Regions from separate parts of the Megasphaera vaginalis (ex Srinivasan et al. 2021) genome, predicted to be linked through region 1. Evidence: riboswitches for the same ligand, from Rfam matches in the RefSeq annotation. Region 1 holds a riboswitch; each other region holds the start of a gene.
The links. A riboswitch is a leader RNA that binds a small molecule or an ion and turns the genes downstream of it on or off. The one in region 1 is predicted to bind FMN.
Positions count from the first base shown of each region.

Region 1 (2,965 bases):
CGTGCTGACACCGCAGCAGGGACAATTTGTGAGCAATTTATTGGCGCTGATGGCGCAGAAAAATCTGATTTTGACTCGCAAAATACGCTATATATCACAGCGCTCGACGCGTCAGAAGCTGATGGCCTATCTGTCTGACGAGGCTCGCAGCAGACGATCGGCTACGTTCCGTATCGATTTTAACCGGCAGCAGTTGGCAGATTTTTTATCCGTAGATCGCAGTGCCATGTCGTCCGAGTTGAGTCGTATGAAAGCGGAAGGGCTGATTGATTACAAAAAAGAAAAATTTACGTTAAAAGAAATATAGCTGCCGAAAAGGCAGCTATATTTCTTTTATTTTAAGTGAGGAAGAATGTGCCCCATTTTGTTTTTCTTTGTTTCCAAATAAAATTCATCGAACTCCTGCGGCCGCATTTCGATCGGAACACGTTCGGTGATTTCAACGCCGAATCCTTCCAGTCCGTATACTTTTAACGGATTATTGGTCAGAAGGCGAATTTCTTTTGCTCCCAAATCCTGCAGAATTTGCGCGCCGATCCAATATTCACGCAGATCCGGAGCGAAGCCCAACTTTTCGTTGGCTTCTACCGTATCATAACCTTGTTCTTGCAGCATGTAGGCCTTCAGTTTGTTAATCAAGCCGATACCGCGCCCTTCCTGACGCATGTACAGGAGAATGCCGCGGCCTTCTTTATCTATCTGGTGCATGGCGGCCGCTAACTGTTCACCGCAGTCACAGCGCTGCGAACCGAAGACATCGCCTGTCAGACATTCGGAGTGAACGCGGCAGAGCAAGTCTTTTCCGTCGCCGATCTCGCCTTTGACCATGGCCACGTGATGTTCGCCGGTCAAATCGTTGACGTAGCCGAAAATACGGAATTTTCCGAATTTTGTCGGCATTTTTGCTTCCGCTTCGCGACTGACATGTTTGTCGTGACGGCGGCAGTAGTTCTGAAGATCATGGATGGTAATGAATTTCAACTTATATTCGTCGGCCAATTTCCACAGATCCGGGGTCTGCATCATCGTACCGTTGTCGGCCATGATCTCGCAGCAAATACCGACCTGTTTCAGACCTGCCAGCCGCATCAAATCGACGGTCGCTTCCGTATGGCCGCTGCGGGCCAAAACGCCGCCTTTTTTGGCGATGAGAGGGAACATGTGTCCGGGACGTCGAAAATCTTCCGGGCGAGCCGTTTCGTCGGCACATTTGCGAACTGTCAACGCCCGCTCGACGGCGGAAATACCTGTTGTCGTATCTTTGTGATCAATCGAAACGGTGAATGCCGTTTCGTGATTATCCGTGTTTTCGCCGACCATGGGGTACAGGCCGAGACGATGGGCGTATTCCTGGCTGACAGGCATGCAGATCAGCCCTTTGCCATAGGTGGCGACAAAATTCATTATTTCTGTCGTGCAGAATTGACCGGCGCAAATCAAATCGCCTTCGTTTTCACGATCCGGATCATCTGTGACGATGATCAAATGACCGGCCTGCAATTCGGCAATCGCTTCTTCTACGGTGTTGTATTGATGCTTTTCCAATGATAAAACCTCCTGACATTATAAGAGCCCTGTCGGCTGCAAGAGCCGTCAGGGCCGTTTGATGAGTTCATGGGTCGCGCAAAAAACACGACTCATATCTTCTTTCATCCAGACTATACTGTCGGTTTTGGAATTGCACCAAATCAACGCCTGTACAACGTTCGCGGACTATACCGCCGATCGGGAATTACACCCTGCCCTGAAGATATTTTGGAGTACTTGTTTATTATACAGATAAACCGATCGTTTTGCAATACTGTCATCAAGGTGGAATTTGCTCAACAGACCGTGTTTTCTTGACGCGCCGGGGGAAAAGAGCGCGCCCCTCTTTATCTTCGAAGATAATCGCGGTATACTTATAAGACAGGTTTCCTTTATCCGCAGAGAGGGGCTGGCAATGTGGCAGAGCGCAGGCGGCGCAGCAATCGTAGAAAAAAAACGGGACAGAGAAAATATAAACTGCTGATCGTCGTTATTTTGATTTTCGGCGGCATTCTTTTGACCAGCAGGATGTATCAGATCTGGGTAATTCATCAGGACATGAAGCGGACCGTAGAGGAACGTGAAGCGTTGGAGCAAGAAAATCAGGCGTTGCAGACAGCGCACGATAAATTGCTTGATCCGGAAGAAATTGCCAATAAGGCGCGGCAACAATTCGGGCTGGCAAAGCCGGGAGAAATTCCGTATCGGCGGTAATGATGCGAAAATTTATGATTGGGAATTGAATTTTTTTATTATTGTAGGTATAATGTGCTTGATATATACTAACTACGTATTTTTAAGGAGGATCATGTAGCAGCATGTCAATCGAAGTAGGGAGTGTGCTGGAAGGCATTGTAACGGGCATTACCAAGTTTGGTGCATTTATTGAATTATCTGACAAAAAGGTCGGCTTGGTTCATATTTCCGAAGTTGCCAATGAGTATGTCAAGGATGTCCATGATTTTTTGAAGGTTCAGGATAAGGTAAATGTCAAAGTCTTATCTGTTGACGAAAAAGGAAAAATCGGGTTATCCATCAAACAGACCCAGGCGGCGCCGGCTAAAAAAGAATTTTATCCGAAAAAAGAAATCCGCCAGCATCGCAGTTTTGATCAGAATCGCCGTTCTGCAGCTCCGGCATCATTTGAAGATCGACTCAGTAAGTTTTTGAAAGACAGCGACGAACGTCTGATGGATCTGAAGCGGAATACGGAATCAAAACGCGGCGGCAGAGGAGCCAGACGCTCCGATTGATAGACGGCTTGAGGGAATCATATGGTGAAGAGGAGTATTCCTGCGGGAATGCTCTTTTTGTTTTATGACATCTCGGATAGAGGCGGAGAGATTATGACTGAATACAAGAATTATGCTGTTATCGATATTGGCTCCAATTCTTTGAGGCTGATGAAAGGGCTTCTCGATCGATCGGGGCAATGGCA
Region 1 is NZ_AWXA01000062.1:115,761-118,725, forward strand. It holds gene HMPREF1250_RS10660 (Crp/Fnr family transcriptional regulator) at 1-307, shown strand, start outside; gene HMPREF1250_RS10665 (bifunctional 3,4-dihydroxy-2-butanone-4-phosphate synthase/GTP cyclohydrolase II) at 334-1,545, opposite strand; FMN riboswitch at 1,638-1,756, opposite strand; gene HMPREF1250_RS10670 (FtsB family cell division protein) at 1,945-2,241, shown strand; gene HMPREF1250_RS10675 (S1 domain-containing RNA-binding protein) at 2,346-2,780, shown strand; gene HMPREF1250_RS10680 (phosphatase) at 2,874-2,965, shown strand, end outside.

Region 2 (2,965 bases), on a different contig from region 1:
GGTCAGTGAAAAAATCGGGCGCGGTCGTCATACGACACGTCATTCGGAGATTATGGAATTGTCGCCGGACACTTTTGTCGTCGATACGCCCGGCTTCAGCGCCCTCGATTTCGAACATCTGGCGGAAACGGAAGTGATCGGACTTTTTCCCGATCTGGCCGCCTATGCGGGGCAGTGCCGTTTTTCGTCGTGCCGCCATCTGACGGAGCCGGATTGTTCCGTCAAGGCCGCCTTAGCGGACGGGTTGATTCAGCCGGAGCGCTATGAAACATACTGTAAGATCATGACTTCTCTCAAAGAAAGGAAATGACGGTAATGATATACATCGGACCTTCTGTTTTATCTGCCGACTTCTCACGCTTGGCCGAAGAGATCAAGGACGTGGAAGCCAAAGGGGCGGACTATATTCATCTCGATCTGATGGATGGCCATTTCGTTCCCAATCTGACCTTCGGCGTGCCGGTTATCGCCAAGTTGCGGAATTGTACGACACTGCCGCTCGACGCTCATCTCATGGTGGAGCATCCGGAAACGTACGTTGACGGTTTGGCCAAGGTTGGCGTGACGTACGTAACTGTTCATCAGGAGGCCTGTCCTCATCTGGATCGTCTTTTGCAGCAGATTCACGAAGCCGGCATGAAAGCCGGCGCGGCCCTGAACCCGGCGACGCCGGTAGCAACCTTGCAGTGCGTGGCGCCGCTTCTCGACATGATCCTGATCATGAGCGTCAATCCCGGATTCGGCGGTCAGCGGTTCATTCCGTACACCCTCGCCAAGATCAAGGAGGCCGGAGATCTTCTGGCGGCAGTCGGCAATAAAACGGCTGTTATTGAAGTCGACGGCGGCGTTAATGCGGATACGGCCGCTGCCGTAAAAGCCGCCGGCGCGACCTTCCTCGTTGCAGGCAGCGCCGTTTTCGGCGCCGCAGACAGGCGGGCCGCCATTGCTGCGCTGCGGTAATACTTGTCATGCGTATGCCTTTATGATATAATTCTTCTGTAAATACTATACGTATCATATAGTCTTTGGGGCAAGGTGCGAAAGCGACGCTTTCAATTCCTGACCGGCGGTCATAGTCCGCTAACCTCCTTCGGAGGTTGAACCGATGCGATTTCGGTACCGACAGTACAGTCTGGATGGAAAAAGACGGCAGGCTTGTTTTTGTTGTGCTTAAAAGGCTATTGGAACAGCTCCCAATAGCCTTTTTTTATATGATACCGAAAGGAAGGAACGTGTTGGAACCGATAGAATACATGAGAGAAGCACTGGCTCTGGCAAGGCTCGGACTCGGCTACACGACGCCCAATCCGGCTGTCGGCTGTGTTCTCGTCAAGGACGGCAGGATCGTCGGAAAGGGGTACCATCATCAGGCCGGCACGCCGCATGCTGAGGTTTGGGCTCTGCGTGAAGCAGGTGAAGCCGCCAATGGTGCAACTGCTTACGTGACCTTGGAACCGTGTTCCCATTACGGCAGGACGCTGCCGTGCGCCAAGACGCTGGCCGAACACGGCATTGCCAAGGTATACATGGCCATGCTGGATCCCAATCCTCTTGTAGCCGGTAAAGGGGCCGCCATTCTGCGGCAGGCCGGCATTCCCGTAGAGATCGGCCTGTTATCGGGAGAAGCGGCGCAGCTGAACGAAGTTTTCATCAAGAACATGCTTGTCGAAAAGCCTTTTATCGCCGTGAAGCTGGCGCAGAGTCTCGACGGTTGCACGGCGTCACGGACGGGGCGGTCGCAGTGGATTACGAATGACTGGGCGCGGTCGCACGGGCATTATCTCCGCTCGACTTACGACGCGATCCTCGTCGGCATTCACACGGTGGAAACCGACAATCCTCTGTTGACGAGCCGCATCAGGCGGGACGATCACGACGCGCCGCATCAGCCGATCCGTGTCGTTCTCGATACAAAGGGGCGAATCCCCCTGAAGTCGTTAGTCGTTACCGACAAGACGACGACGACGATCGTCGTGACGACTTTCTTATGTCCCGTCGAAAAGATGCGGGCTTTGAAGCGGGCAGGTGTCAAAATTCTGCTGGCGCCGCTTCACGACGGAAAATGCGTCGATTTGCCGGCGGCCTTGAACTTGTTGTATCGGGAAGAAGGCATTAGGAGCATTCTCGTAGAGGGCGGCAGTACTATTCACGGCAGTTTCTTCGATCATAAACTGGTCGACAAGGTGTATGCCTTTATCGGCAATAAAGTAATCGGCGGTGCGAAGGCGACGACAGCGGTCGGCGGCATGGGTGTCGACAGCCTTGACGAATGTATGACGCTTACGTATGAAAATGCCGAGATTCATGACGGGAATATCCTGATTACGGCGTATAACGCGGAACGGGAGGGAACGTATGTTCACTGGAATCATTGAGGAATTGGGAACTGTCGGCGCCATGGACCGCAAGGCCGATTCCATTCGGCTGACTGTTGAAGCGAAGAAGGTGCTGGAAGGAACGCAGATCGGCGACAGCATTGCCGTCAACGGCGTCTGCCTGACAGTTACGACGATGACGGCGTCTTCTTTTACTGCCGACGTCATGCACGAAACGATGCGCCGTTCGTCGCTGCGCGACATCCGCAGCGGTTCGCAGGTGAATCTGGAACGGGCCTTGCAGCTCGGCAGTCGTTTGGGCGGACATATCGTCAGCGGCCATATCGACAGTATGGGCCGCATACAGCGAATCGCTACGGACGGCATTGCCCGCGTGCTGACGATCGCCATTGAAAAGGAACTGTCACCCTTCATTGTCGAGAAAGGTTCCATTGCTATCGACGGTATCAGCCTGACCGTTGCCGCTGTTTCCGCCGAGGCGTTTACCGTTTCCGTCATTCCCCACACCATGGCGAATACGACATTGCTCACGAAAAAAGTCGGCGCCGTCGTCAATCTGGAAACGGACATGATCGGCAAATACGTCCATAATTTTACAGCGGACTATACGGCGCGGGGTAAGGGCAAGC
Region 2 is NZ_AWXA01000025.1:45,479-48,443, forward strand. It holds gene rsgA (ribosome small subunit-dependent GTPase A) at 1-310, shown strand, start outside; gene rpe (ribulose-phosphate 3-epimerase) at 316-960, shown strand; FMN riboswitch at 1,018-1,152, shown strand; gene ribD (bifunctional diaminohydroxyphosphoribosylaminopyrimidine deaminase/5-amino-6-(5-phosphoribosylamino)uracil reductase RibD) at 1,233-2,375, shown strand; gene HMPREF1250_RS04635 (riboflavin synthase) at 2,356-2,965, shown strand, end outside.
Region 2: another riboswitch for FMN. It lies ahead of ribD (bifunctional diaminohydroxyphosphoribosylaminopyrimidine deaminase/5-amino-6-(5-phosphoribosylamino)uracil reductase RibD); the one in region 1 lies ahead of HMPREF1250_RS10665 (bifunctional 3,4-dihydroxy-2-butanone-4-phosphate synthase/GTP cyclohydrolase II).

Region 3 (2,965 bases), on a different contig from region 1:
TATATCACTTCCTGTGAAAAAATCCACTACATATGGGGTGTATATTTCATTAAAACCCATATCCGCATATATATTTTTCGCTGCCCTGTATGAATTCCTATGACTTTCAATTATACGTTTCTGGAATTATTACTAACGCAAAGTCTTTTTTGAGACACTAAGAGCGAAAACATTACACCCTTTTTCACAATATGACAAATAAAAAAGGCCGGATAATCCGGCCTTTCCGCGCTTATATGCCGCTTTCCTGCAGCGCTTCCAACAGCTTTTTCCTCCGTCCATACTGTTGCTGATAATAGTCCGTTACAGACTGCTGAGGAGAGAAAGTATCTTTGACGATAAAATTCGTTTGCAAGGCTTCTTTCAAATCGGTCACATCGCCTTGGCTGTACGCCGCTACCAGGCAATTGGTCGGCACGGCGCCGCCGGCCACTTCCAGCGTAACGACTTCCGTCGCCAACATATCGGCCTTGATCTGATTCCAAAGCGCGTCACGGCTGCCGCCTTCCGTGACCGTAAGCTGCGACAAGTCGATGCCGGCGTTGCGGTAACGTTCGGTAATTTCCAGATAATTGTAGCCGATCCCTTCGAGGACACACCGCCACATGGCGCCTTGATCGGAATCGAGCGTCAAACCGGAAAAGACGCCGCGCACATCCGGGTAATCGCCGTTGCCGCCGGTCAAATAGGGGATAAAAAACGCGCCGTCGCAGCCGGCGGGATGACGGCGTGCCAATTCGTCGAGCGTACCGTAATACTCATCGCTCTGCTTTCGACAAACGCTGTCCTTGAACCAGCGAAGCGCCAGACCGCCGGTCCGGACGAAGCCCCAATAGAAATACGTGTTTTCCAGCGTTCCGGAATTGAAGATCAGTCCGCTGCCGGGAACGGAAAGAGCGGGAATGATGCCGTCTGTCGACACGCAGAACATGGCGCACGTGCCGGCTACGTCAACGCCGCGCCCGGCTTCGAGAATACCGCTGCCCATCATGGATTCCATCGTATCGCCGGCGCCGGCGCAGATGGGAATGCCGGCGGGAAAGCCCGTTTCTTCGGCATCCTTTTCGCACAAAGAGCCGATAATATCCCACGGTTTTACAATGCGCGGCAAATAGGCCGCGTCAATGCCGAGAATTTCCAACTGCCGCGGCGACCATTCCTTTTGCATTACATGATAGCCCAATCCCCAGCCCGAAAGCGTGCCCCAGTCGATAAAGGCGTCGTTCCCGCCGAGTCCGGCGAGGTGCAGCAGAACATACGGGCAATTATGAACGAATTTAACGCCTTTGGCGGCAAAAGCCGGCACATGTTTCAGAAACCAGCGCGCAAACATGGCCGGAAACATGACGCTCGGTTCGGCATTGCCCGTCTCTTCAGCCCAGATCCGCAGTCCCTGCGCCTTTAGCCGTTCGACATCATCTGCCGTACGGCTGTCAAGATAATTGACATACGGCGTAACGGGATTTCCGGCGGCGTCAATGCCGGCGATGCCGCAAATGATCCCGTCGCCCATGATGGCCCGTACCGACTTGACGGATAAATGCTTCTGCCGCATCTGATAACTGCACGAACGCATGCACTGCTTGATCAGCCGATAGTACTCGTCAATATCCATCTCCACCCAGCCGGGCTGCGGATAAGACAGCGTCGTCTTCGCCGTGTCCATGGCTACGCAATTCATCTGCCCGTCATAGACGGCAACTTTCACGCTTTGCGTGCCGGCATCAAAACCGAGATAATAATTTTTCTCCATCATTGCCTCCTTACGCCTTCGGCACAAAGAAAAAAAGACCGGAAAAACCAGTCTTTGCATGGGAAACAAGGCAAGGCAAACAGGCCCTGCAGCCGTCTTTTCCCATCCAGACTGTAACTGTCGGTATCGAAATTGCATCGATTCAACTCTTTTCAGAGCTTGCGGACTGTACCGCCGGTCAGGAATATGAAGGAAGCCCCTTCTCACCTTGCCCCAAAGACGATTTTATATTCGATTTGTTTTCTTCCCTTCATGATACAGGGAGAGCTAAAAAAATGCAAGAAGGATTTACTTGACACGATGGAAAAAAAAGCTGCTCAATTTGGAAACGAGCGTATCCGTCGACGCCTCACAAGCAGGAAAACGCTGCAAGCCGCTTTTTTGCTCGATACAAGACAGAAAAGCATCCATCGACTGCGCAATATCGAGGAGCGTCTCGCCCGTCAGCGCATCCAGCCAAGCGCCGTTATGCAGATCGTATCGCTCCAGGATCGCCCACAGATGCGCAAACTCCTGATCCTTACCGGCGTCGGGAAACACTTGCAGCAGGACGATTCGCGATTTTTCCGCCAACGGCTTGTCAATGAAAGCCTGCACGTCTACTTGTTCGGCAAAGTGCGGCAGCCAGCGGTGCAGCACCGTTTCATAAAAGGCGAAGAGAGACAAAGAAGCAACACGTTCATAACGGCGTGCTGCCTTCTCTGCATGGAATCGGTTCTTCTCTCTTCGTTTTGCCGCCAAGCGCGCGAAGGCCTGATAATCGGCCCAAAGCTCGCCTGTCAGCGAAGCCTTCATGATCGCCGCCTCGCCGTTATCGAATACGGTGATATCAATTTTAGACTTCATCAGCGCGGACCTGCTTATAATTGACTCGTGCAATGCGGACAGCGTGTCGCGTCATCGGCTACGGGCTGTTTGCAATAAGGGCAGAGACGCGGTTCCGGAGCATCTTCTTCTTCTTTCTTCGAGAGTCGGTTGATCTGGGAAATAACCACGAAAATCGCAAAGGCGATAATTAAAAATTCAACGACCGTATTGATGAATAACCCGTAAGCGATGACGGGAACGCCTTGTGCCTGCGCTTCCGCCAGCGTTTCGACATGTTTGCTGCCGAGAGAAATGAATAAGTTCGAAAAATCGACGCCGCCGAGAATCAGCCCCAAAGGCGGCATGATGATATTGGCAATCAGCGAAGCGACGATCTTGCCGAAT
Region 3 is NZ_AWXA01000007.1:154,518-157,482, reverse strand. It holds gene HMPREF1250_RS01950 (FGGY-family carbohydrate kinase) at 233-1,756, opposite strand; FMN riboswitch at 1,844-1,978, opposite strand; gene HMPREF1250_RS01945 (hypothetical protein) at 2,042-2,599, opposite strand; gene mscL (large conductance mechanosensitive channel protein MscL) at 2,614-2,965, opposite strand, start outside.
Region 3: another riboswitch for FMN. It lies ahead of HMPREF1250_RS01950 (FGGY-family carbohydrate kinase); the one in region 1 lies ahead of HMPREF1250_RS10665 (bifunctional 3,4-dihydroxy-2-butanone-4-phosphate synthase/GTP cyclohydrolase II).